DNA from 3 places in the Sphingomonas astragali genome. Region 3 is predicted to be linked to each of the others. Evidence: predicted binding sites of a transcription regulator. Region 3 holds the regulator's gene; each other region holds the start of a gene.
The links. The regulator LexA, encoded in region 3, represses DNA repair genes until DNA is damaged. The targets are predictions, from matches to a motif close to GTTCCNCNCTTGTTCT.
Positions count from the first base shown of each region.

Region 1: ACMGER_RS05515 (ImuA family protein) is a predicted target of LexA. The motif match lies at 4,360-4,375, and genes of this name have one in related genera.
Region 2: recA (recombinase RecA) is a predicted target of LexA. The motif match lies at 3,717-3,732, and genes of this name have one in related genera.

Region 1 covers NZ_JBLFFH010000001.1:1,100,376-1,108,082, forward strand. The annotation lists gene infB (translation initiation factor IF-2) at 1-723, shown strand, start outside; gene rbfA (30S ribosome-binding factor RbfA) at 840-1,235, shown strand; gene ACMGER_RS05505 (thymidine kinase) at 1,338-1,967, shown strand; gene ACMGER_RS05510 (M3 family metallopeptidase) at 2,120-4,249, opposite strand; gene ACMGER_RS05515 (ImuA family protein) at 4,427-5,155, shown strand; gene ACMGER_RS05520 (DUF6504 family protein) at 5,373-6,854, shown strand; gene ACMGER_RS05525 (error-prone DNA polymerase) at 6,851-7,707, shown strand, end outside.
Region 2 covers NZ_JBLFFH010000002.1:445,375-453,081, reverse strand. The annotation lists gene ACMGER_RS10455 (type III pantothenate kinase) at 1-472, shown strand, start outside; gene ACMGER_RS10450 (ribonuclease J) at 674-2,257, shown strand; gene ACMGER_RS10445 (DUF1467 family protein) at 2,270-2,545, shown strand; gene ACMGER_RS10440 (oxidoreductase) at 2,552-3,643, opposite strand; gene recA (recombinase RecA) at 3,809-4,894, shown strand; gene ACMGER_RS10430 (class I SAM-dependent methyltransferase) at 5,300-6,127, shown strand; gene ACMGER_RS10425 (glutathione S-transferase family protein) at 6,142-6,768, shown strand; gene ACMGER_RS10420 (dicarboxylate/amino acid:cation symporter) at 6,808-7,707, opposite strand, start outside.
Region 3 covers NZ_JBLFFH010000002.1:184,033-191,739, forward strand. The annotation lists gene gltA (citrate synthase) at 1-764, opposite strand, end outside; gene gltX (glutamate--tRNA ligase) at 797-2,224, opposite strand; gene ACMGER_RS09115 (ComEC/Rec2 family competence protein) at 2,253-4,424, shown strand; gene lexA (transcriptional repressor LexA) at 4,418-5,107, opposite strand; gene ACMGER_RS09125 (molybdopterin molybdotransferase MoeA) at 5,163-6,347, opposite strand; gene ACMGER_RS09130 (leucyl aminopeptidase family protein) at 6,690-7,707, shown strand, end outside.

The DNA.
Region 1 (7,707 bases), on a different contig from region 3:
GCCCGCGAGGTCGCCGAGTACCGCCAGGGCGTGCTGCTCCAGAAGCGCACCACCCAGGCGCCGGCGAGTCTCGAGAGCATGTTCTCGGCGCTCAAGGACAAGCAGGCGATCGAGTATCCGCTGGTGGTCAAGGCCGACACCCAGGGCACGGTCGAGGCGATCGTCGCCTCGATCAACAAGATCTCGACCGACGAGATCAAGGCGCGCGTGCTGCACTCGGGCGTCGGCGGCATCACCGAAAGCGACGTCACGCTGGCGGGTGCCTCGGGCGCCCCGATCATCGGCTTCAACGTCCGTCCCAACGCCAAGGCGCGCGAGATCGCCGAGCGCAACAAGGTGGCGCTGAAATATTATGACGTCATCTACGACCTGATCGACGAGATCCGCGCCGGCATGGCGGGCGAGCTCGGGCCCGAGGCGTTCGAGACCGTGGTCGGCCGTGCCGAGATCCGTGAGGTGTTCTCCGCGGGCAAGCACGGCAAGGCGGCGGGCCTGCTCGTCACCGAGGGCGTCATCCGCAAGGCGCTCAAGGCGCGCATCACCCGCGACGACGTCATCATCTACCAGGGCGAGATCGCGTCGCTGCGCCGCTTCAAGGACGACGTCGCCGAAGTCCGCGCCGGCCTCGAATGCGGCGTGACCTTCTCGAACAATTTCGTCGACATCAAGCCGGGCGACTTCCTCGAGACCTTCGAAGTCGAGATGCGCGAGCGCACGTTGTAACCACCTTCCCCTCCCCGCTTGCGGGGAGGGGATCGGGGAGAGGGGCATGACTTGACGGGGCGTCCTGCTGGGATTCCCCTCTCCCCAGCCCTCTCCCCTGAAGGGGAGAGGGAGATATGCGAAACGAAACCCCCGAGACCCGCTCGGTCCGCCTGCTCCGCGTCGGCGAACAGGTGCGCCATGCGCTGTCGGACATCCTCCAGCGCGGCGACGTGCGCGACGAGGTGTTGGCGAGCCATCTGGTCTCGATTACCGAGGTCCGCATGTCGCCGGACCTCAGGCACGCCACCGTCTTCGCCAAGCCGCTGCTGGGCAGGGACGAGGAGACGGTGCTGAAGGCGCTGCGCCAGAACACCGCCTGGCTCCAGAGCGAGGTCGCGCGTCGCGTGAACCTCAAATATGCCGCGCGCCTCAAGTTCCTTCCCGACGAGAGCTTTGACGAGGGCACCCGCATCGACGCGCTGCTGCGCGATCCCGGCGTGGCGCGGGATCTGGAGGAGAAGGGCGATTGACTTACAATGCGCCGCACCGAATGATCGCTACATTGTCCTGTCGCCTTATCCTGCTCCTGCCAAGCCTGTTCGCCGCTGAGGCCGGCGCGGTTCGTTCCTGACATGGCCAAGCTCTACTTCTACTACGCCAGCATGAACGCCGGGAAGTCGACCACGCTGCTGCAAGCCGACTTCAACTATCGCGAGCGTGGGATGCGGACGATGCTGTTCACCGCCGCGATCGACGATCGCTTCGCCGCCGGTACCATCGCTTCACGGATCGGGCTGTCGATGCCCGCTACCGCCTTCGATGCCGCGACCGACCTGAGGTCCTGTATCGAGGAGGAGCACGCCCGTGCACCGCTCCACTGCGTGCTGGTCGACGAGGCCCAGTTCCTCACCGCCGCGCAGGTCGATCAGCTCGCCGCCGTCGCCGACGAACTCGGCATCCCTGTGCTCGCCTATGGCCTCCGGACCGATTTCCAGGGCGCGCTGTTCGAGGGATCGGCGCGCCTGCTGGGGCTTGCCGACGCGCTCGTCGAGATCAAGTCGGTGTGCCTGTGCGGACGCAAGGCGACGATGAACGCGCGCGTCGGTCTCGATGGCCGCGCCCTCACCCGCGGCGCGCAGACCGAGATCGGCGGCAACGACCGCTACGTCGCGCTGTGCCGCCGCCACTTCGCCGAGGCGCTGGCGGGCGCACTGTCGCTCGGCGCCGGTTCGGACGATATCGGCCAGAGTCTGTCCGAATGAAGTGGAAGCGTGTCCTGCGAAAGCAGGAGCCCCGGATCACGGAGGCGTGCTTGCGGCCTGAGCTCCTGCCTTCGCAGGAGCACTGACTGCGTTTCAGCCACGCTGAAATCGGCGCCCGACGGCCGTCGCCGGCCGATCTCACGGGAAGGTCCTCATTCCACAGGAAACCCGCGCCGCCTGAACAGCGCGGTCACATCCGGATCACGGCCGCGGAAGGCACGGTAGGCCGCCTTGCGGTCGGTCTCGTTGCCGGTCGACAGCAGCGTCGTGCGGAAGCGGTCGGCGGTCGCCTTGTCCCAGACGTTGCCGGCGTCCTCGAACGCGGCCCAGGTGTCGGCGTCCATCGTCTCCGACCAGAGGTAGGAATAATAGCCCGCCGAATAGGCGTCCGACGAGAAGAGGTGGCCGAACTGCGGCAGGCGGTGCCGCATCACGATCTCCTTCGGCATCCCGATCTCGGCGAGCGTGTCACGCTCGAAGGCGGCGACGTCGGTGACGGCCGCGTCGCGGTCGTGGAGCTTCATGTCGACGATCGCCGAGGCGAGATACTCGACGGTATCGAAGCCCTGGTTGAAGGTCTGCGACTGCTCGATCTTGTCGACCAGCGCCTGCGGCATCGCTTGCCCTTCCGCGTTCCTGGCATAGCGGTCGAGCACGTCGCGGGTGAGCAGCCAGTTCTCGTTCACCTGGCTCGGGTATTCGACGAAGTCGCGCGGCGTGCCGGCGAGGCCGGGATAGGTCACGTTCTGCAGCAGCGAGTGGATCGCGTGGCCGAACTCGTGGAAGGCGGTGTTGGCGTCGTCGAGGCTGATCAGCGTGCGCTCGCCGGAGGCCGCCTTGACGAAATTGTTGTTGTTAGAGGCGAGCACGGTGCGCTCGCCGCCCAGGCGCTGCTGCCGCCGATAGGTCGTCGCCCAGGCGCCGGAACGCTTGCCCGAGCGGGCATAGGCGTCGAAGTAGAAATAGCCGATGAAGCGGCCGGTCGTGCGGTCGGTGACCTCGAAGGTGCGCATGTCGGGCGCGAACACCGGAATCTGGCCGGTATTCTCCTTGAAGCCGAGGCCATAGAGCCGGCCGGCGGCGTAGAAGGCGCCCTCGAGGATATTGCCGAGCTCGAGGTACGGCTTGATCTCCGCCTCGTCGAGGTCGTACTTCGCCTTGCGCACCTTCTCGGCATAGTAGCGATAGTCCCACGGCGCGATGGTGATGCCGGCGCCCTCCTTGCCGGCGACCGCCTGCATGTCGGCGACCTCCTGGCGGACGCGCGCGACCGCCGCCGGCCAGACGCGCATCATCAGCGCCATCGCATTGGCCGGGGTCTCGGCCATGGTGTCGTCCATCCGGTACCAAGCGTGGTTCTTGAAGCCGAGCAGCTTCGCGCGCTCCTGGCGCAGCTTGAGGATGGTGGCGATGGTGGACTTGGTGTCGTTGGCGTCGCCGTTGTCGCCGCGATTGACGAATGCCCGCCACACCTTCTCGCGCATCGCCCGGTCGCTCGCGTACATGAGATAGGGCTGGACCGAGGAGCGGGTGTTGACCACCACCCATTTGCCGGGAAGCCCGCGCTCTTCGGCGGCGGCGCCCATCGCGGCCTTGACGCTGTCCGGCAGGCCGTCGAGCTGTTTCGCGTCGTCGAGGACGATCCAGGTCTCCTCGTCGGCGAGCAGCTTGCGGCTGAACTCGGCGAAGGCGCCGGCGAGCTGCTGGTTGAGCCGCGTCACCTCGGCGCGCTGCGCGTCGTCCAGCGCGGCGCCGGAGCGGACGTAGCGGCGATAGATGCGCTCGACGAGCCGGAGCTGCTGCGGATCGAGCTTCTGGCTCGCGCGCGTGTCGTAGACCACCTTGATGCGCTGGAAGAGCAAAGGATCGAGCGTGATCTCGTCGTAGAAGGCGGCGAGCTTCGGGCTCCATTCGCGGTCCAGCGCCTGCACCTCCTTGGTGGCGAGGTTGCTGGTGTAGACGCCCCAGGCGGCCATCACCCGGTCGAGCGTGTCGCAGCTCAGCTCCAGCGGCTCGATGATGGATTGGAAGGTGGGAGCGGAGCGCTTGTCGCGGATCGCATGGATCTCGCGCCGGCACGCGGCCATCGCGGTCTCGAACGCCGCCGGGAACATTGCCGGCCTGATCCTGTCCCACGGCACCACGCCGCCGTGCGGGCCCGGCCAGGGCGCGGTGAGCGGCGAGGCGTCGATCTGTGCCGCGGCGGGCGTCTGGGCGGAAGCGGTGGCGGCCATGATCGTGGAGGTCGTGGCGAGCAGCGCGAGCGTCAAGCGAAAGGTCATGTCGGAAATCCCCCTGATGCGCCCGATTGTGCCCGGAGGATGGCAAAGGGTCCAGAGCCGCTCGTGACTTGGTCGAGGCATCTCGTCGTCGCTTGACTCGTCGGCCGCATGGAACAAAATACGAACATCTGTCATTGCCGAGTCGCGAGTTTGTCCCGAACCCAGGTCCTTGCCCGATTGCGCGAAGAGCTTCGCGGGCTCGAGAGCGGCGGCTTCCGCCGGCGGCCCGCGCTGCCATTCGGCCTGGCGGCGGTCGACGCGGCGCTGGCCGACGGGGGCTTGAGGCTCGATGCGCTGCATGAGATCGCCGCCGCCTCGCCGGGGCTGGGGGACGATGCCGTGGCGACCCTGTTCCTCGCCGGCATCGCCGCGCGCGCTTGGGGCCCGGTATTGTGGGTGGTGCGGCGGCGCGACCTGTTCGCGCCGGGGCTGGCGCAGGCGGGCCTCGCGCCGCACCGGCTGATCTATGCCGAGGCCGAGGACGATGCCGATCTGCTCGCGATCATGGAGGAGGGCCTCCGGCACCGCGGGCTCGGCGCGGTGATCGGCGAGGTCAAGCGGGCCGAGATGGCGGCGACGCGGCGGCTCCAGTTCGCCGCCGAGGGCGGGCGGACGATCGCGCTGCTGCTGAGGCGCCACGGCCGCGCCGGCGCCGATCCGCTCGGACCTCCCTCGGCGGCGGTGACGCGCTGGCGGGTGGCGAGCGCGCCGTCGGCGCCGCTGCCGGTGGAGGGCGTGGGACGGGCACGCTGGCGGATCGAGCTCACGCGCCAGCGCGGGGGCGAGCCGGGGAACTGGACCGTGGAGGCTTGCGATGAAACGGGTCGCTGCGCTCTGCCTGCCGCACTGGCCGATCGAACGGCTGCGGCGGGCCGCGCCGACACACGCCGCCGCGCCGCCGCCTGAGGGCGGGTGGGCGGCGGCTCCCCCCAAGCGCGAGGGAAGCTGGCGGCCGGGCGCGAGATGGGCGCTAGAGGACAGCTCCTCCCCGGTACGGGGAGGGGGGCCGCGAGCGAAGCTCATGGTGGAGGGGGCTCGGCCACGAACGACATCCTTTGAGGAGGCCCCCCTTCACCATTCGTCTGCAGCGAATGGCCCCTCTCCCGGTGCCGGGGAGGAGCTTTTGGTCACCTCGCATCGCGTCGGCAGCCGCATCCTGATCGCCGCCGCCTCGCCCGAGGCCCGGGCTGCAGGCATCATGCCTGGCATGGCGCTCACCACTGCGCGGGCGTTGTATCCTGGGCTGGCGGTGCGCGATGCCGATCCCGAGGGCGACCGCGCCGATCTCATCCGCCTCGCCATCCTGCTCGCGCGGCGCTGGTCGCCGACCGTGTCGCTCGACGGCGACGACGGGCTGCTGATCGACACGACCGGAGTCGCCCATCTCCATGGCGGCGAGCAGGGGATGGCGCGGCGGCTGATCCGGCTGCTCGCGCACTTCGGCTTCACCGCGCGCGTCGCGATCGCCGACACGCCGGGTGCGGCACATGCGCTCGCCCGCTACGGGCCGCGGCTCTGCCTGTGTCCGCCGGGCGGGCAGGCGGCGATGCTGGCGTCGCTGCCGCCCCGCGCGCTGCGGCTCGACGAGGCGGCGATCGACCTGCTGCGCACCTTCGGCATCGACATGATCGGCCAGCTCGCGGCGATGCCGCGCGCGCCGCTCGCGCGGCGGCTGGGGGAGGCGCTGGTCGCACGGCTCGACCAGGCGCTGGGCATGATCGTCGAGCCGGTCGACCCGATCGTCTTGCGCGAGACGATCGCGGTCGTCCAGCGCTTCGCCGAGCCGATCGCCACGGCCGAGGCGATCGCGCATTGGCTGGACGTGCTGGTCCCGCGCCTTGCCCGGGCGCTGGCCGCGGAGGGGCTGGGCGCGCGCCGCATCGAGCTCGTCGCCGCGCGGGTCGACCATGTGCCGCAGCGCATCCGCATCGGCCTCGCCCGCCCGAGCCGCGACGGCGTACACATCCTCAAGCTGCTGACCCGCCGGATCGAACGCGTCGAGCCCGGCTACGGCATCGACGCGATGAGTCTCGTCGTCCGCGCCGCCGACCCGCTCGGGCCCGAGCCCGTCACCGAACGGCTAGACGAGGAGGCCGCGCCCGACCTCGCGCCGCTGATCGACGCGCTGGCGACGCGCGGTGCCCGCACCTGGCGCGCCGTGCCGGTCGAGAGCGATGTGCCCGAGCGCAGCGTCGCTCCGGCCCCGCCGCTCGATCCGCCAAGTCGGGCGGGGGCACGGCTGCCGGTCGACGACGTCGCGCGATTGCGGCGGCTGGGACCGCTCGACCCCTGGACGCCGCTGTGGCCGCGGCCGGCGCGGCTGCTGGCGCGGCCCGAGGAGGTCGACAACGTCATGTTCGAGCTGCCCGACCATCCGCCCCGGCGCTTCACCTGGCGCGGCATCACCCACCGCGTCGTCCGCGCCGACGGTCCCGAACGCATCCAGGGCGAATGGTGGCGCCGATCGTCCGAGCGGCATTCGGTGCGCGACTATTTCCGGGTCGAGGACGAGACCGGCGCGCGCTTCTGGCTCTACCGCCGCGGCGACGGCGAGCGCGCCGAAACCGGCGACCTCAAATGGTACATGCACGGCGTGTTCGGATGACCTATTCGGAGCTTCAGGTCACCACCCACTTCTCGTTCCTGCGCGGCGTGTCGTCGGCGGAGGAGCTGTTCTCGGCGGCCGCGCTGATGAGGATGCCGGCGCTCGGCATCTGCGACCGCAACTCGGTGGGGGGGATCGTGCGCGGCCTGGTCGCGGCGGAGCAGATCACCCGGCAGGGCTATCCGATCCGCATGGTCGCCGGCTGCCGCCTCGACCTGGTCGACGGCGCCTCGCTGCTGGTCTGGCCGGAGGACCGGGCGGCCTGGTCGCGGCTGACCCGGCTGCTTTCCAAGGGCAAGCTGCGCGCCGATCCCAGGCGCGGCGAGAAGGGCAGGTGCTTCCTCCACTGGGAGGACGTCGCCGGGGCGAGCGAAGGCCTGGTCGGCGCGCTGGTGCCGGGGATGGCCGACGACGGCGACCTGCTGTCGCTGCGCTGGATGGCGGATGCGTTCGGGGAGCGCGGTCATGTCGCGCTGACCCTGCACCGCCGGCCGGGCGAGGCGCTGCGCCTGAACGCTCTCGCCGAAGCCGCCCGGCGCCATGGCCTGACCCCGCTCGCGACCGGCGACGTGCTCTATCACACGCCCGACCGGCGGATGCTGCAGGACGTGGTCACCGCGATCCGCGAGAAATGCACGATCGACGAGCTGGGCTTCCGCCGCGAGCGCAGCGCCGACCGGCACCTCAAGCCGCCCGAGGAAATGGCCCGCCGCTTCGCCGCACATCCGGAGGCGCTGGCGGCGGTCGAGGCGATCGTCGAGCGCTGCACCTTCAATCCGCGCGACCTCGACTATCAATATCCCGACGAGATCGTCATGACCGGGCGCACGCCGCAGCAGGCGCTGGAGCGGCT
Region 2 (7,707 bases), 260 kb from region 3:
GCAGAACCTCGGCGCCGACCGTGCGCTCAACTGCATCGCCGCGCACCGGCACCATCCGGGCGATGCGATCATCATCGACTTCGGCACCGCCACCACCTTCGACGTGGTCGACTATTCGGGCGCCTACAAGGGCGGGATCATCGCGCCGGGCATCAACCTGTCGCTCGACGCGCTGGTCAACGCCGCTGCCAAGCTCCCCCGCATCGCGATCGAGGCGCCGAAGGGCAATCTTTCCGTGATCGGCCGCAACACCGTCGACCAGATGAACATCGGCATCTACTGGGGCTATGTCGCGATGATCGAGGGGCTGGTCGCCCGCACCAAGGCGGAGATCGGCCGCCCCGCCAAGGTGATCAGCACCGGCGGCCTCGCGATATTGTTCGAGAAGCATATCGACGTGTTCGACGTCTACGAGCCCGACCTCACGCTCCAGGGGCTGGCGCTGGTGTGGCAGCGGGCCCATATGAAGTAGCACCGTCGCCCCGGCGCAGGGCACCCATCAAGGTACTACTTTGATGGGACCCGAGGCCGGGGCCGCCAGATTTCAGCGTATTCGCGCATTACTTAGCGACCCCGGCCTGCGCCGGGGCGACGACATTCCAAAAGGATATCAGTGACCAATCCCAACAACGAACTCCTCTTCGTCGCGCTCGGCGGGTCCGGCGAGATCGGCATGAACGTCAATCTCTACGGCTGTAACGGCAAGTGGCTGATGGTCGATTGCGGCGTGACCTTCGCCGACCCCGACTATCCCGGCATCGACGTGCTACTGCCCGACCTCAGCTTCATCGAGGAGCGGCTCGACGACCTCGTCGGCATCTTCCTGACCCACGGGCATGAGGATCATATCGGCGCGCTGCCCTATTTCGCCGCCGACCTCGGCGTTCCGCTCTACGCCTCCCCGTTCACCGCCGGCCTGATCCGCGAGAAGCTCGATGAGGAGGGCATCTCCGACCAGGTCAAGCTCCACGTCGTCCGCGAGGACGGCAAGGTTCAGCTCGGCCCGTTCGCGGTGACCTACGTCCCGCTCGCGCACTCGATCCCAGAAGGCAACGCGCTGCTGATCGAGACGCCGCACGGCCGCATCTTCCACACCGGCGACTGGAAGATCGACGAGACGCCGCTGCTCGGCTCGCCCTCGACCGCGGAGGAGCTGACCCAGATCGGCGACAAGGGCATCTTCGCGCTGGTCTGCGATTCGACCAACGTCTTCAACCCCGAGGCGTCGGGCAGCGAGTCCGAGGTCCGCGCCGGGCTCGACGAGGTGATCTCGGCCGCCAAGGGCCGCGTGCTCGTCACCACCTTCGCCTCCAACGCCGCGCGCCTCGCCACGCTGGGCGAGGTCGCCAAGGACACCGGCCGCACGCTGTGCGTCGCCGGCCGCTCGCTCGACCGCATCCTGCGCGTCGCCCGCTCGGTCGGCTATCTCAAGGGCTTCCCCGAGACGGTCGACTGGGAGACGGCGATGGACCTGCCGCGCAGCCAGGTGCTGATCGTCGCCACCGGCGGCCAGGGCGAGCCGCGCGCCGCGCTCGCGCGCGTCGCCGACGGCAGCCACCCGATCAGGCTCGATCGCGGCGATACCGTGGTCTTCTCCTCCAAGCAGATCCCGGGCAACGAGCGCGCGATCGGCGAGATCCAGAACAAGCTCGCCGCCGCGGGGGTGGAGATCGTCACCGATCGCCAGGCCTTCGTCCACGTCTCCGGCCATCCCGGCCGCCCTGAGCTCCAGGCGATGTACCGCTGGATCCGCCCGCAGCTGGTGATGCCGGTCCATGGCGAGATGCGCCACCTCGCCGAGCACGCCCGTTTCGCCATCGAGAACGGCGTCCCCGGCGCCGTGCTGCAGAAGGACGGCGACATCATCCGCCTCGCCCCAGGCACGCCCGAGAAGATCGGCGAGGCGCCGGTCGGCCGCCTCGCGCTCGACGGCGACGTGATCCTGCCGGCGGACGGCGCCACCATCAACGAGCGCCGCCGCATCGCCGCCTATGGCCAGATCTCGGTCGCGGTCGCGGTCCGCAAGGACGGCTCGCTGATCGGCCAGCCCCAGGTGCGGCTCCAGGGCGTGCCGGTAGAGGAGGACCAGGATCCGTTCCTCGACGAGGCGGTCGACGCCGCCAGCGGGGCGGTCAAGGGCAGCCGCGGCAAGGGCCTCGACAACCTCCGCGAAGCCCTGCGCCTCGCCGTCCGCCGCGTCGCGACGCGCTGGACGGGCAAGAAGCCGGTCGTCGACGTGCTGGTGATCGAGGCGTAAAGGACGCGCGCGATGAACTGGAAATCCGCGCTCGCCATCTATTTCCTGTTCTGGGCCTTCTCGGTGTTCCTCGTGCTCCCGTTCGGCGTCCGCACCGCGCACGAGGCAGGCGCCGAGCTGGTCCCCGGCCAGGCCGAGAGCGCGCCCCACGTCTTCCGCCCCAGCCGCGTCGCGCTCCGCGTGACGATCGTCGCGACGATCCTGTGGGGACTGTTCCTCCTCAACTATGTCTACGGCTGGGTGACGCCCGACATGCTCGATTGGACGCGCTGGGGGCGGGCCGACTAGCGACCGTCAGATTTCATGTCCGGAGGTCAGTTCCGCGCGTTCCTTCTCCGTCAGCGCCAATTGGACCGTGCGTCCCTGTCTTGACGACTCGAGACCGGCCTCGATCGTCGCCATCACCGCCAATGCCTCGATCGGCGACACCGGGTTCGGTGCAGCCCCGCGCACGGCATCGACGATTCCCGCGTAGAAGCGCAGCTGATTCCCAGCGGGCGCCGCGATCCGCCGCTCCCGGCTCGATCCGTCGTAGAACAGCATCTCGTCCTCGTCCGCGCCCCATCCGGCGCTGCCCGGCGCCATCCCGGCGAGCAGCTGCGCCTCCTGCTGGTCCGGCTTGCGCTTGACCAGGCTGCCCTTCTCTCCGTGCACGACGAACCGGCTGCTGCCGCCCGCCACCATCATCCCGGCGTGGAGGATCACCCGCAGCGTGCCATAATCGAGCACGACATGCGCCCAGTCGTCGGTCAGCGCGCCGCTGCGCTGCATCGCCAGGTCCGCCTGTACGCGCTGCGGCGGGCCGAACAGCTGGAGCGCCTGGTCGATGAGATGCGGCCCGAGATCGAACCAGATTCCGCTCCCCGGTCCGGGCGCCTCGCGCCAGCGCTCGCGCACCTGCGGCCGGAAGCGGTCGAAATGCGACTCGAAATGGGTGACGCGCCCGAGCAGCCCCCTCTCGATACTCTGCCGCACGCCGAGGAAATCGCTGTCCCAGCGCCGGTTATGGAACACCGACAGCAGCCGCCCCTGAGCCTCGGCAAGCGCCACCACCTCCCGCGCTTCGGCGAGGTCGAGCGTGAAGGGTTTGTCGACGACCACATGCTTGCCCGCACCCAGCGCCGCGGCGGCGAGGGGAGCATGGCTCGCATTGGGAGAGGCGATGACGACCAGTTCGATGTCATTCCGTGCGATCAGCGCCTGCGGGTCGGCGACCACCTCGACGTCGGGCAGGTCGCGCGCGACCTTGGCCGGATCGCCGGATACGACCGCCGCCAGCGTCAGGCCGCGCGTCGCCAGCATCATCGGCGCGTGGAAGGTCCTGCCGGCATAGCCGTAGCCGATCAGTCCGGCGCGGACGGCGGTGGTTTGGGTCGATGTCGTCATGGTATCGCGATGTCGCAGCGGCGGCTGGCCGGTCAACCGCAGGGCAGGAGCCGGGCCCTTGCGGAAAAAGTTTGTTCCACCCTTGTTCCGTTGGAACAAATGCGATACAGAAGCCCGCAAGACATTGAACCGGGCGCGTGGATGCCCTAGCGACGGAGCTTCCCAATGGCAGCGAACCTGAAGGTCATCGATACCGGCATGGCAACCATCAATTCCGATCGTCAGAAGGCGCTCGACGCCGCATTGGCGCAGATCGATCGCGCGTTCGGCAAGGGCAGCGCGATGCGGCTCGGCTCGAAGGAGACGATGCAGGTCGAGGCGATCTCCACGGGGTCGCTCGGGCTCGACATCGCGCTCGGCGTCGGCGGATTGCCGCGCGGCCGCGTGATCGAGGTCTACGGGCCCGAAAGCTCGGGCAAGACCACGCTCGCGCTCCACGTCATCGCGGAAGCCCAGAAGAATGGCGGCACCGCCGCGTTCGTCGATGCCGAACATGCGCTCGATCCGGTCTATGCCAAGAAGCTCGGGGTCGACATCGACGAGCTGATCGTGTCGCAGCCCGACACCGGCGAGCAGGCGCTGGAGATCACCGATACGCTGGTGCGCTCGAACGCGATCGACGTGCTGGTGGTCGATTCGGTCGCGGCGCTGGTGCCCAGGGCCGAGATCGAGGGCGAGATGGGCGACAGCCACGTCGGCCTGCAGGCGCGGCTGATGTCGCAGTCGCTGCGCAAGCTCACCGGCTCGATCAGCCGCTCGCGCTGCATGGTGATCTTCATCAATCAGCTGCGCATGAAGATCGGCGTGATGTACGGCAATCCGGAGACGACCACCGGCGGCAACGCGCTCAAATTTTACGCCTCGGTCCGCCTCGACATCCGCCGCACCGGCCAGATCAAGGATCGCGACGATATCGTCGGCAACACGACGCGCGTGAAGGTGGTGAAGAACAAGGTTGCGCCGCCGTTCAAGCAGGTCGAGTTCGACATCATGTACGGCGAGGGCATCTCGAAGATCGGCGAGATCCTCGACCTCGGCGTCAAGGCCGGCCTCGTCGAGAAGTCGGGCGCGTGGTTCAGCTACGACAGCGTCCGCATCGGCCAGGGTCGCGAGAACGCCAAGACCTTCCTCAAGGAGAATCCGGAGATCACCGCCCGGCTCGAAGCCGCGATCCGCGGCCGGACCGAGCAGGTCGCCGAGGAGATGATGGTCGGCGGCACCGACGACGACGCAGGGGACGATGATCTCTGAGGCAGCAGTTTCGCGACGTCAGCCTGCGGACGTGCAGGCCGGCGCCGCAAGCTCCCGGAAAGGCCCGCCCGCGCGGCGGGCCTTTTCCGTTTGGGGAAGGGGCGGTGATATGTCGTTTTCCCGGAACTTTCGGAACCTTCGAATGCCGAAACACCCTCGGAATTCAAGCCGGCTCCACATTTCCGTTCGTTCCGAGCTTGTCCAAGATGGGTCGGCATTCAGCAAATAAGCCCCTCCCCTTCAGGGGAGGGGTTGGGGTGGGGGCTCTCCACAGGCAAACCGGCTTGAGGCGCGTACCCACCTCCAATCCCTGTATCGCGACCTGAGCCTGCCCTAGTGCCTGCCTTGACGGGCAGTTCAAGGGCCAGCCTCCTTGAGTAGCCGACCTCGCCGAGGAGAGAATGGATGACCGAAGCAATCGAATGGACCGGCACCGTCGGCCGGACCTGGGCCGAGGAATGGCGCCGCACCGACCGCAGCTTCGCCGCGTTCACGCCGCATCTCGACGCAGCGATCCTCGCCGCGGTGCCGCCGGACCGTTTCCGCGCCGCCGACATCGGTTGCGGTGCCGGCGGCACCAGCCTCGCGCTATCGGCGGCCCGCCCCGATGCGGAAGTGCTCGGCATCGACCTGTCCGCCGAGCTCATCGCAGCCGCGACCGCTCGTGCGCAGGGCCACGCCAATCTCGCCTTCGTCGTCGGCGATGCGCTCGACGTGGCCGAGCGCCGTGCGCCCTTCGATCTCATCGTCTCCCGCCATGGCGTGATGTTCTTCGCCGATCCCGTCGCAGCCTTCACCCGGCTACGCGCGGCGGTGTCGCCGGGCGCGCGTCTCGTCTTCTCCTGCTTTCGCGACCGCAAATTCAATCCCTGGGCGGAGGAGATTCCTGCCGCCGTGCTCGGCCATGCGCCGCCGCCGCTCGATGCCGGGCCCGGACCATTTGCGTTCGCGGACCGTGATCGGGTCACCGCGATCCTCCGTGAGGCGGGATGGCGCAACCCGATCGCGACTCCGGTCGACTATGCCTATCTCGCCGGCGAGGGCGAAGACCCGGTTACGGATGCGGTCGCCTTCTTCCGCCGCATCGGCCCCGCAGCGCGGCTGATCCGCGAGGCGCCTCCCGAAGCGCAGCCGGCATTGCTCGATCGCCTCGCCGCAGCGGTGTCGCGCTATCGTCATGGCAATGTCGTCGACTTCCCCGCCGCCGCATGGATATGGTCGGCGACACGCTAGAAGGGGGGAGCACCATGGCGATCATCGTCCATCATCTTGAAGACTCGCGGTCGCAGCGCGTGCTGTGGCTGCTCGAGGAACTGGGGCTTCCCTACGAGGTCAAGCGTTACGAGCGGAACAAGGCGACGCTGCTCGCTCCGCTCGCGCTCAGGAAGGTACACCCGCTCGGCAAGTCCCCGGTGATCGAGAACGAAGGACGGGTGGTCGCGGAGACCGGGGCGATCGTCGAATATCTGGTCGAGCACGCCGATGGCCGGCTCGGCGCGCCGGCGCATCGCGACTCGGCGCTGCGCTACCGCCATTTCCTCCATTACGCCGAGGGATCGCTGATGCCGGTGCTGTTCGCCAAGCTGGTGCTGAGCCGCGTGCCGCTGCTGGGCGCGACGGCGACGAAACGCTTCCAGCCGATGATCGACGTCCATCTCGACTGGATCGAGAACGAGCTCGCGGGCCGCCCCTGGTTCGCCGGCGACGACTTCACCGCCGCCGACGTGATGATGAGCTATCCCCTGGAGGCTGCCCGCGACCGCGCCGGCCTCGACGCCTCGCGTCCGGCGACGATCGCGTGGCTGGACAGGATCCACGCACGCCCGGCCTATCAGTCCGCGCTCGAGGCCGGGGGGCCTTATGCCTATGCTTAAGCCGTCGCAGGCTTCGTTCGCGGGAACGAGAACACCGGCTTACCCCTGCCGAAAGCTGTCGCTATCCTCCACCGGCCCGCCGCCGGTCGGCGCCGGCCTGGGCTCGATCACCGGCGATTCGGCCGGATCGAGCCCGCCTTCCCAGCGCGCCACCACGCTCGCTGCGACGGCGTTGCCGACGACGTTGGTCGCCGATCGTCCCATGTCGAGGAAATGGTCCACCGCCAGCACCAGCAGCAGCCCGGCCTCGGGCAGGTTGAACTGGTTGAGCGTCGCCGCGATTACCACCAGGCTGGCGCGCGGCACGCCGGCGATGCCCTTCGACGTGATCATCAGCGTCAGCAGCATCGCGATCTGCGTGCCGAGGTCGAGGTGGATGCCATAGGCCTGGGCGATGAACAGCGACGCGAAGGTCATGTACATCATCGACCCGTCGAGGTTGAACGAATAGCCGAGCGGCAGCACGAAGCTGGCGATGCGCGGCGGCACCCCGAACCGGTCGAGCGCTTCCAGCGTGCGCGGAAAGGCGGCCTCGGACGAGGCGGTCGAGAAGGCGACCAGCACCGGTTCGCGGATATAGCGGAACAATTGCAGCGTCCGCTTGCCGACGAACAGCAGCGCCAGCACCCCCAACGCGATCCACAATAGGCCGAGGCCGAGATACACCGACCCCATGAAATAGGCGAGCTTGCCGATCACGCCCGGGCCGCGCTCGATCAGCGTCGCCGCCACCGCCGCGAACACCGCGAAGGGGGCGAAGCGCATGACATAGTCGGTCACCTGCAGCATCACCTGCGTCAGCGCCTCGGCCGCCTTGACCAGCGGCGCGGCGCGCTCGCCGACGGCGGTGATCGCGACGCCGAAGAACACCGAGAAGACCACGATCTGCAGGATGTCGTTGGTCGCCATCGCCTCGACGATCGAGCTCGGGAAGATGTG
Region 3 (7,707 bases):
GCCGCGATGCAGGCGAACGGATTGGCGCCCGACGAGCCCGCGAGGCGCACGGTCGAGGTCGAGGCGTTCTGCTCATGGTCGGCGTGGAGGATGAAGATGCGGTCCATCGCCTTCTCGACCACCGGGTCGAGATGATATTCCTCCGCCGGCACGCCGAAGGTCATGCGCAGGAAATTGCCGGTGTAGGAGAGGTCGTTCTGCGGATAGAGGAACGGCTGGCCGATCGTGTACTTGTACGCCATCGCCGCGATCGTCGGCATCTTCGCGATCAGGCGGTGCGACGCGATCATGCGTTGCTGCGGATCGGTGATGTCGGTCGAGTCGTGATAGAAGGCCGAGAGCGCCCCCACCACGCCGCACATCACCGCCATCGGATGCGCGTCGCGCCGGAAGCCGCGGTAGAAGGTCGCAAGCTGCTCGTGCAGCATCGTGTGACGGGTGATCGTGTAGGTGAACTTGTCGAGCTCGTCCCGCTTGGGCAGCTCGCCGTTGAGAAGGAGGTAGCAGACCTCCATGAAGCTCGAATGCTCGGCGAGCTGGCCGATCGGATAGCCGCGGTGGAGCAGCACGCCCTCGTCGCCGTCGATGTAGGTGAGCGCCGACTCGCAGCTCGCCGTCGAGGTGAAGCCGGGATCGTAGGTGAACATCCCCGATTCGCCGTAGAGCTTGCGGATGTCGATCACGTCCGGACCCACGCTGCCCTTGCGGAGGGGATATTCGTGGTTGCCGATCGCGATCGCGGGTTTGTCGGCGACTTCGCTCATGCGCGCTGTCCTTTTCTCTGTCCGGCCGGGATTCAGGCCATGTGATCGGCGATCCGGGCCAGGCTCTCCTCGCGCCCGAGCAACTCGAGCACGTCGAAGATCCCGGGCGAGGTGCGTCGACCGGTAAGCGCGGCGCGCAGCGGCTGCGCGACCGCGCCGAGCTTGATGCCCGCGGCCTCGGCGACCTCGCGGACCGCCGCTTCGAGCGCCTCCGTATTCCAACTCTCGACGGCGTCAAGTGCCGCATGGACCCGGGCGAGGACGGTGCGTGCCTCGCCTTCGAGCAGCGGCGCGGCGTCGGGCTCAATCCCTAGTGGGCGGGTGCGAAATAGAAAGGCGGCGCCATCGGCCAATTCGAGGAGATTGGCCGCGCGGGGCTTCAATGCGGGCATGGCGCGGCGCAGCAATTCGCGATGCGAATCCGTGACTTCGAAGTTGAGCCGCCCGGCAACCAGATCGGCTAGCCTGCTATCGTCCGCGGCGCGGATGTAATGACCATTCAGGTTCTCGAGCTTCTTCAGATCGAACCGAGACGGCGATTTGCCGACGCCATCCAGGTCGAACCACGCGATCGCCTGCTCCTTCGAGATGATCTCGTCGTCGCCATGGCCCCAGCCGAGACGGAGCAGATAGTTGAACAGCGCCTCGGGCAGCACGCCGAGCTCGTCGCGATAGGCATCGACGCCGAGCGCGCCGTGGCGCTTCGACAGCTTGGCGCCGTCGCCGCCGTGGATCAGCGGGATGTGCGCATAGGTCGGCTCCGGCCAACCCATCGCGTGAATGATGGTGAGCTGGCGGAAGGCGTTGTTGAGGTGATCGTCGCCGCGGATGATGTGGGTCACGCCCATGTCGTGATCGTCGACCACCACCGCGAGCATATAGGTCGGCGTGCCGTCCGAGCGGAGCAGGATCATGTCGTCGAGCTCGGCATTGGCGACCGCGACCCGGCCCTGCACCAGGTCCTCGATCACCGTCTCGCCCTCGCGCGCGGCCTTGATCCGCACGACGAACGGGCGGTCGGGCGCGGTGGACGGGTCGGCGTCGCGCCAGGGGGACTGGAGGCGGAACGGCCGGCGCTCGCGCTCGGCGGCGGCGCGGGCCTCGGCCAGCTCCTCCTGCGTCATGTAGCAGCGGTAGGCGGCGCCCTTCGCGACCAGCTCGTTCGCGACCTCGGCGTGACGCTCGACGCGAGTCGACTGGAACACGGGCTCGTCGTCCCAGTCGAGGCCGAGCCATTTCAGGCCATCGAAGATGACGTCGATCGCCTCCTTGGTCGATCGCGCCTTGTCGGTGTCCTCGATCCTAAGCAGCGCCTTGCCGCCGTGACGGCGCGCGTAGAGCCACGAGAACATGCCGGTGCGGGCATTGCCGATGTGGAGGAACCCCGTCGGCGACGGGGCGAAACGGGTGACGATAGCGGAACCGGACGCGCCCGCGCCCGAGGTCGATGTTGCGCCCAAGCGCGCATGCTCCCAGACTGTGAATTCAATGGCCAGCTCAGCCGCCGCGCCCCCTAGCACGCACCCTCCGCGGCGCCAAATCGTGTCCGATTGGCTGGGCGGGGCGGGGGCGGCGATCGAGCGGTGGCTGGAGGCGGAGCGCGACCAGCTCGTCCTATGGCTGCCGGTGGCGGTGGGGGCGGGGATCGCCGCCTGGTTCGCGCTGCCTGATGCTGGACAGTGGGTCGCAGTGGTGTTGGCCGGGCTCGGCATCGCGGCGGCTGGGGTGGTGCTGCCGGTCGGAGCGCGTGCCGGACGGGTACTGCTGATCGGGGGGCTCGCGGTCGCATTAGGTTGTGCCCTGGCCTGTTGGCGGGCGGAGCGAGTCGCGGCGCCGGTGCTGGCGCGTCCGGCGATCGCGCGCTTCACCGCACGCGTGGAGCGGGTGGAGCCGCTGGCGGCGCGCGAGCTGGTGCGGTTGCGGCTGGCGCCGGTCGGCGTGGCGGGGTTGCCGGCACATGTGCGGGTGAACCTCGCCGACGCGGACGTGCCGGAAGGTCTAACACGGGGTGCGGTGATCCGGCTGCAGGCGCGGCTGATGCCGCCGCCGGGACCGGCCGTTCCCGGCGCCTATGACTATGCGCGCGTTGCGTGGTTCGACCGGATCGGTGCCACCGGACGCGGATTCGCGCCGGTGGAGGTGGTGAAGGCCGGTGACGCGCCGGGAGGCGACCTGCGCGCACGGCTGTCGGCGCATATCCGCAGCCGGATCGAAGGGGCGGGCGGCGGTATCGCGGCGTCGCTCGCGACCGGCGACCAGGGCGGCATTCCCGAGGCGGATGCCGAAGCGATGCGGCGGTCCGGCCTTGCGCACCTCCTGTCGGTGAGCGGGCTGCACATCACGGCGGTGGTCGGTGCGACGATGCTGCTGGTGCTGCGGCTGCTGGCGCTGAGTCCCTGGCTGGCGCTGCGGTTTCGGTTGCCGTTGATCGCGGCGGGCGCGGGGGCGGTGGCGGCGATCGGCTATACCCTGCTCACCGGCGCGGAGGTGCCGACGATCCGGAGCTGCGTCGCCGCGTTGCTGGTACTGGCGGCGCTCGCGATCGGGCGCGAGGCGGTGACGTTGCGTCTGGTCGCGGCGGGGGCGCTGGTCGTGATGCTGCTGTGGCCCGAGGCGGTGGCGGGCGCCAGCTTCCAGCTTTCGTTCGCCGCGGTGACGGCGATCGTGGCGCTGCACGAGGGCGGGCGGGTGCGCGGCTGGTTCGCGCCGCGCGAGGAGGCGCGGTGGCGCAAGATCGGGCGGGGTTTCGCTTCGCTGCTGCTGACCGGCGTCGTCGTCGAGCTGGCGTTGATGCCGATCGGGCTGTTCCACTTCCACAAGGCCGGCTTCTACGGCGCGCTCGCCAACATCGCCGCGATCCCGCTCACCACCTTCGTGGTCATGCCGCTCGAGGCGCTGGCGCTGCTGCTCGATCTCGGCGGTTTGGGGACGCCGGTCTGGTGGCTGTGCGGGCGGGCGCTCGATCTGCTGCTGTCGATCGCCCATACCGCCGCGCACGCGCCCGGAGCGGTCGCGGCGCTGCCGGCGATGCCGCGGGGTGCCTTCGCGCTGATGGTGGCGGGCGGGCTGTGGACAATGTTGTGGAAAACCCGTTGGCGGTGGTGTGGATTGGCGCCGCTCGCGTTCGGGGCTGCCTGGGCGCTGGCGACCCCGGCGCCGGACCTGATCGTCACCGGCGACGGGCGGCACCTTGCCATGCGCACGCGCGACGGTGGGCTGGCGTTGCTGCGCGAGCGGGCGGGGGACTATGTCCGCGACATGCTGAGCGAGGGCGGGGGCGTCGACGGCGAGCTGCCGGTGCTCGACGATGTCGCGGGTACGCGCTGCAACGCCGACCTGTGCCTGACGGAGCTGGAGCGCGGCGGACGGCGGTGGCGGGTGCTGGCGACGCGCTCGACGTATCTGGTCGATCCGCGGCCGTTGATCGCCACCTGCCGGACGGTGGACGTCGTCGTCAGCGAACGGCGACTGCCGCGGGGCTGTACACCTCGGTGGCTGAAGCTCGACCGCGGCTTCCTGACGCGGTCGGGCGGCGTGACGCTGACCTTCGATCCGGCCAGGATACGGACGGTTGCCGCGTCTGCCGGCCGCCATCCCTGGATTCGACCCGCCACCGTCATGCCGCCTCGGGATCGGCAGGCGTCGGGTACCGGTCAGTAGCGGCGCAGCAGTCCGGCGAGCTTGCCCTGCACGCGCACCTGATGCGCGGCGTAGCGCTGCGGATCATAGGCGCGGTTGGCGGGATCGAGCCGGACCATCGCGCCCTCCCGATAGAAGGTCTTGAGCGTCGCCTCGTTGTCGTCGATCAGCGCGACGATGATGTCGCCGTCGCGCGCGACGTCGGTGCGGCGGATCAGCGCATAGTCGCCGTCGAGGATGCCCTTTTCGACCATCGAGTCGCCGGCGACCTCCAGCGCATAATGCTCGCCCGCGCCGAGCAGCGCGGCGGGGACGGGGAGCGTGGTCGCGCCCTCCAGCGCCTCGATCGGCATACCGGCGGCGATGCGGCCGTGCAGCGGGACCTCGATCACGTCGTTCGCCGGCTGCGGCAGGCGCGACGTCGACGAAAATGTTGACGAAATTGACTCTGGTGCAAGTGTCTTCCCGCCGGCCTTCTTCGCCTGCGGCCGCTCGGGCATCTTGATCACCTCGAGCGCGCGGGCGCGATTGGGCAGGCGGCGGAGGAAGCCGCGTTCCTCGAGCGCGCTGATCAGGCGGTGGACCCCCGACTTGGACTTGAGGTCGAGCGCCTCCTTCATCTCCTCGAACGAGGGCGACACGCCCGTTTCGGCGAGGCGATCGGCGATGAAGCAGATGAGCTCGTGCTGCTTGCGCGTGAGCATTCGGTCCCTCCGTCCAGAACAGACACGGAACGTTTACGGATTGTTCCCCCTCCTGTCAAGCGAGGTCGAGGATTTCCGCCGAGTCGCCCTCGGCCGCGGCCGGCGCATGGGGCGGGCGGACGATCAGGCAGGTCGCGCGGGCGAGGGTGCGGAGCATGGAGCTGTCTTGGATGCTCGAGGCATGGGCGTGGCCGTCGCGCAGCTCGGCGCGAAGGTAATCGGCGCGGGAATCGTTGGCCGGCAGCGGCTCGCCGAGCGGGACGGTGCGGGTGCGGGGGAAGGGGTCGGCGGCGCCGGACAGGGCGACGACTAGGGGCCTCAGGAACAGCGTGGCGGTAACGAAGGCGGAGACCGGATTGCCCGGCAGGCCGAGCACCACCGCATCCTTCAACCGCCCGGCCATTATCGGCCGGCCCGGGCGCAGCGCGACCTTCCAGAAGTCGATATGGGCGCCGACGGTCTCTAGCGCGGGACGGACGAGGTCGTGATCGCCGACCGATGCGCCGCCGGTGGTGACGAGGACGTCGGCATCGACCGCGGCGAAGGCAGCCGTAAGCACGTCCAGGAGATCGGGGAGGATGCCGAGCGGGACGACCGTTACCGGCAGGTCGGCGAGCATCGTCGCCAGCATCAGCGCGTTGACTTCGTGGACCTGGCCGTCGCGGAGCGGTGCGCCGTGCGGCACCAGCTCGTCGCCGGTGGCGGCGATCGCGACGCGGATTGGGCGGCGGACAGCGAGCTCGGCATGGCCGCCCAGTCCTGCCAGCGCGGCGCGAGCGGGCGTGATGCGTTCGCCCTTTGTGATGAGGACGCCGCCTTCGGTGAAATCCAGCCCGCGCCGCCGGACGCTGCTGCCGAGGCGCGGCGGCCCTTCGCCGGTGAGGTGGATCGTGCCGGCGCGATCTTCCGCTTCCTCCTGTACGAGCACGGTGTCGGCCCCGGCTGGCATGATCGCGCCGGTGAAGATGCGCGCCGTCTCGGCCGCACCGATGCCGCCGGCATGGGGGCGGCCGGCGGCGCTCTCGCCGACCAGGCGGAAGGGACCGGGGAGGTCGGCGAAGCGGATGGCGTAGCCGTCCATCGAGGAGAGGTCGGCCGCAGGCTGGGTGCGGCGGGAGTGGACGTCCTCGGCCGCCCAGCGACCGGCTGCGGCATGGAGCGATATACGCTCGCTTGCGACCGGCGATGCCAGCGCCAGCAGCCGCGCCTGCGCTTCGGCGACGGAGAGGAGCGAGGTCATCGGCTGGTTCGTGGCAGAGTCCGGAGGCGATCGACATGCGGATTTGTCGCGTAACCAGCTTCAAAGTGAAGGGTGTCGCGCTTCATTCGTTCACTTTGCTCCCCTTATCCCGCGGCAGCCGCCGAGGAACCCAAGCAAGGCAAATCCAATTAGGAAAGCGATTTCTTTGGGGCCAGATCGGTTTTCGCAGGCCGCCGTACCCGACGTCGTCCCGGGCTGATCCGGGATCCGAAGTCTCAGGCGATGTCGCTCCTGGCCCCGGATGCCGCATCCGGCGTGACGACTATGGAACCCCGCACGAACGCTGTGGCCTTTCGCCGTCGCCTCGCTAGGGTCCGCCGCATGACTGCTCTGCTCCAGCCCGATCGCGGCCAGGCCGCGCGTTCGATCATCGTCGTCCATCCCGACAATTGGGCCGAATGGCTTGGCCAGCAGCCGCCGCGTGTCCGCGCCATCGTCGCCGCGCATCGGCTCACCGGTAAGGCAGGCAATCGCGCCGTCCTGCCCGGCGAGGGCGCGGAGGACTGGTCGATACTGCTGGTCTGCGACGAGGCCCCGGGGTCGCCCTGGCGCATCGCCTCGCTCGGCGAGCAGCTGCCCGAGGGCACCTATCGCCTGGCCGAAGGCGAGGTCGGCGCGGCCGGGCTCGGCTGGGTGCTCGCGCAGCACCGGTTCGATCGCTACCGCAAGGAGGAGAATCCGGTCGGTCCCCGCATCCTCCTCACCAGCGATCCGGCGGCGATCGAAGAGACGGCAAGGCTCGCCGCCGCCACCGCGCGGGTGCGCGACCTCGTCAACACCGCGGCCGCCGATCTTGGCCCCGAGGAGCTGGAGGCCGAGGCCGCTGCGCTCGCCAAGGCGCATGGCGCCACGCTCACCGTCACCCGCGGGCGCGAGCTTGAGACCGGCTATCCGATGATCCATGCGGTCGGCCAGGCCGCTGCCAAGGGACGCGAGCCGCGGCTGATCGAGCTCGAATGGGGCCGGCCCGATCACCCGCGCGTGGCGCTGGTCGGCAAGGGCGTGGTGTTCGATTCGGGCGGGCTCGACATCAAGCCGTCGGCGGGGATGCGGCTGATGAAGAAGGACATGGGCGGCGCGGCGCACGTCCTCGCGCTCGCCGGACTGATGATGCAGGCGCGTCTGCCGGTGCGGCTGCATCTGCTGATTCCGGCGGTGGAGAATGCGGTGTCAGGAGCGAGCTTCCGTCCGGGCGACGTGCTGCGGTCGCGCAAGGGACTGACGGTCGAGAACACCAATACCGATGCCGAGGGCCGGCTGATCCTCGCCGATGCGCTGGCCAAGGCGGTCGAGGGCGGGCCCGAGCTGATCCTCGACTATGCCACGCTGACCGGTGCCG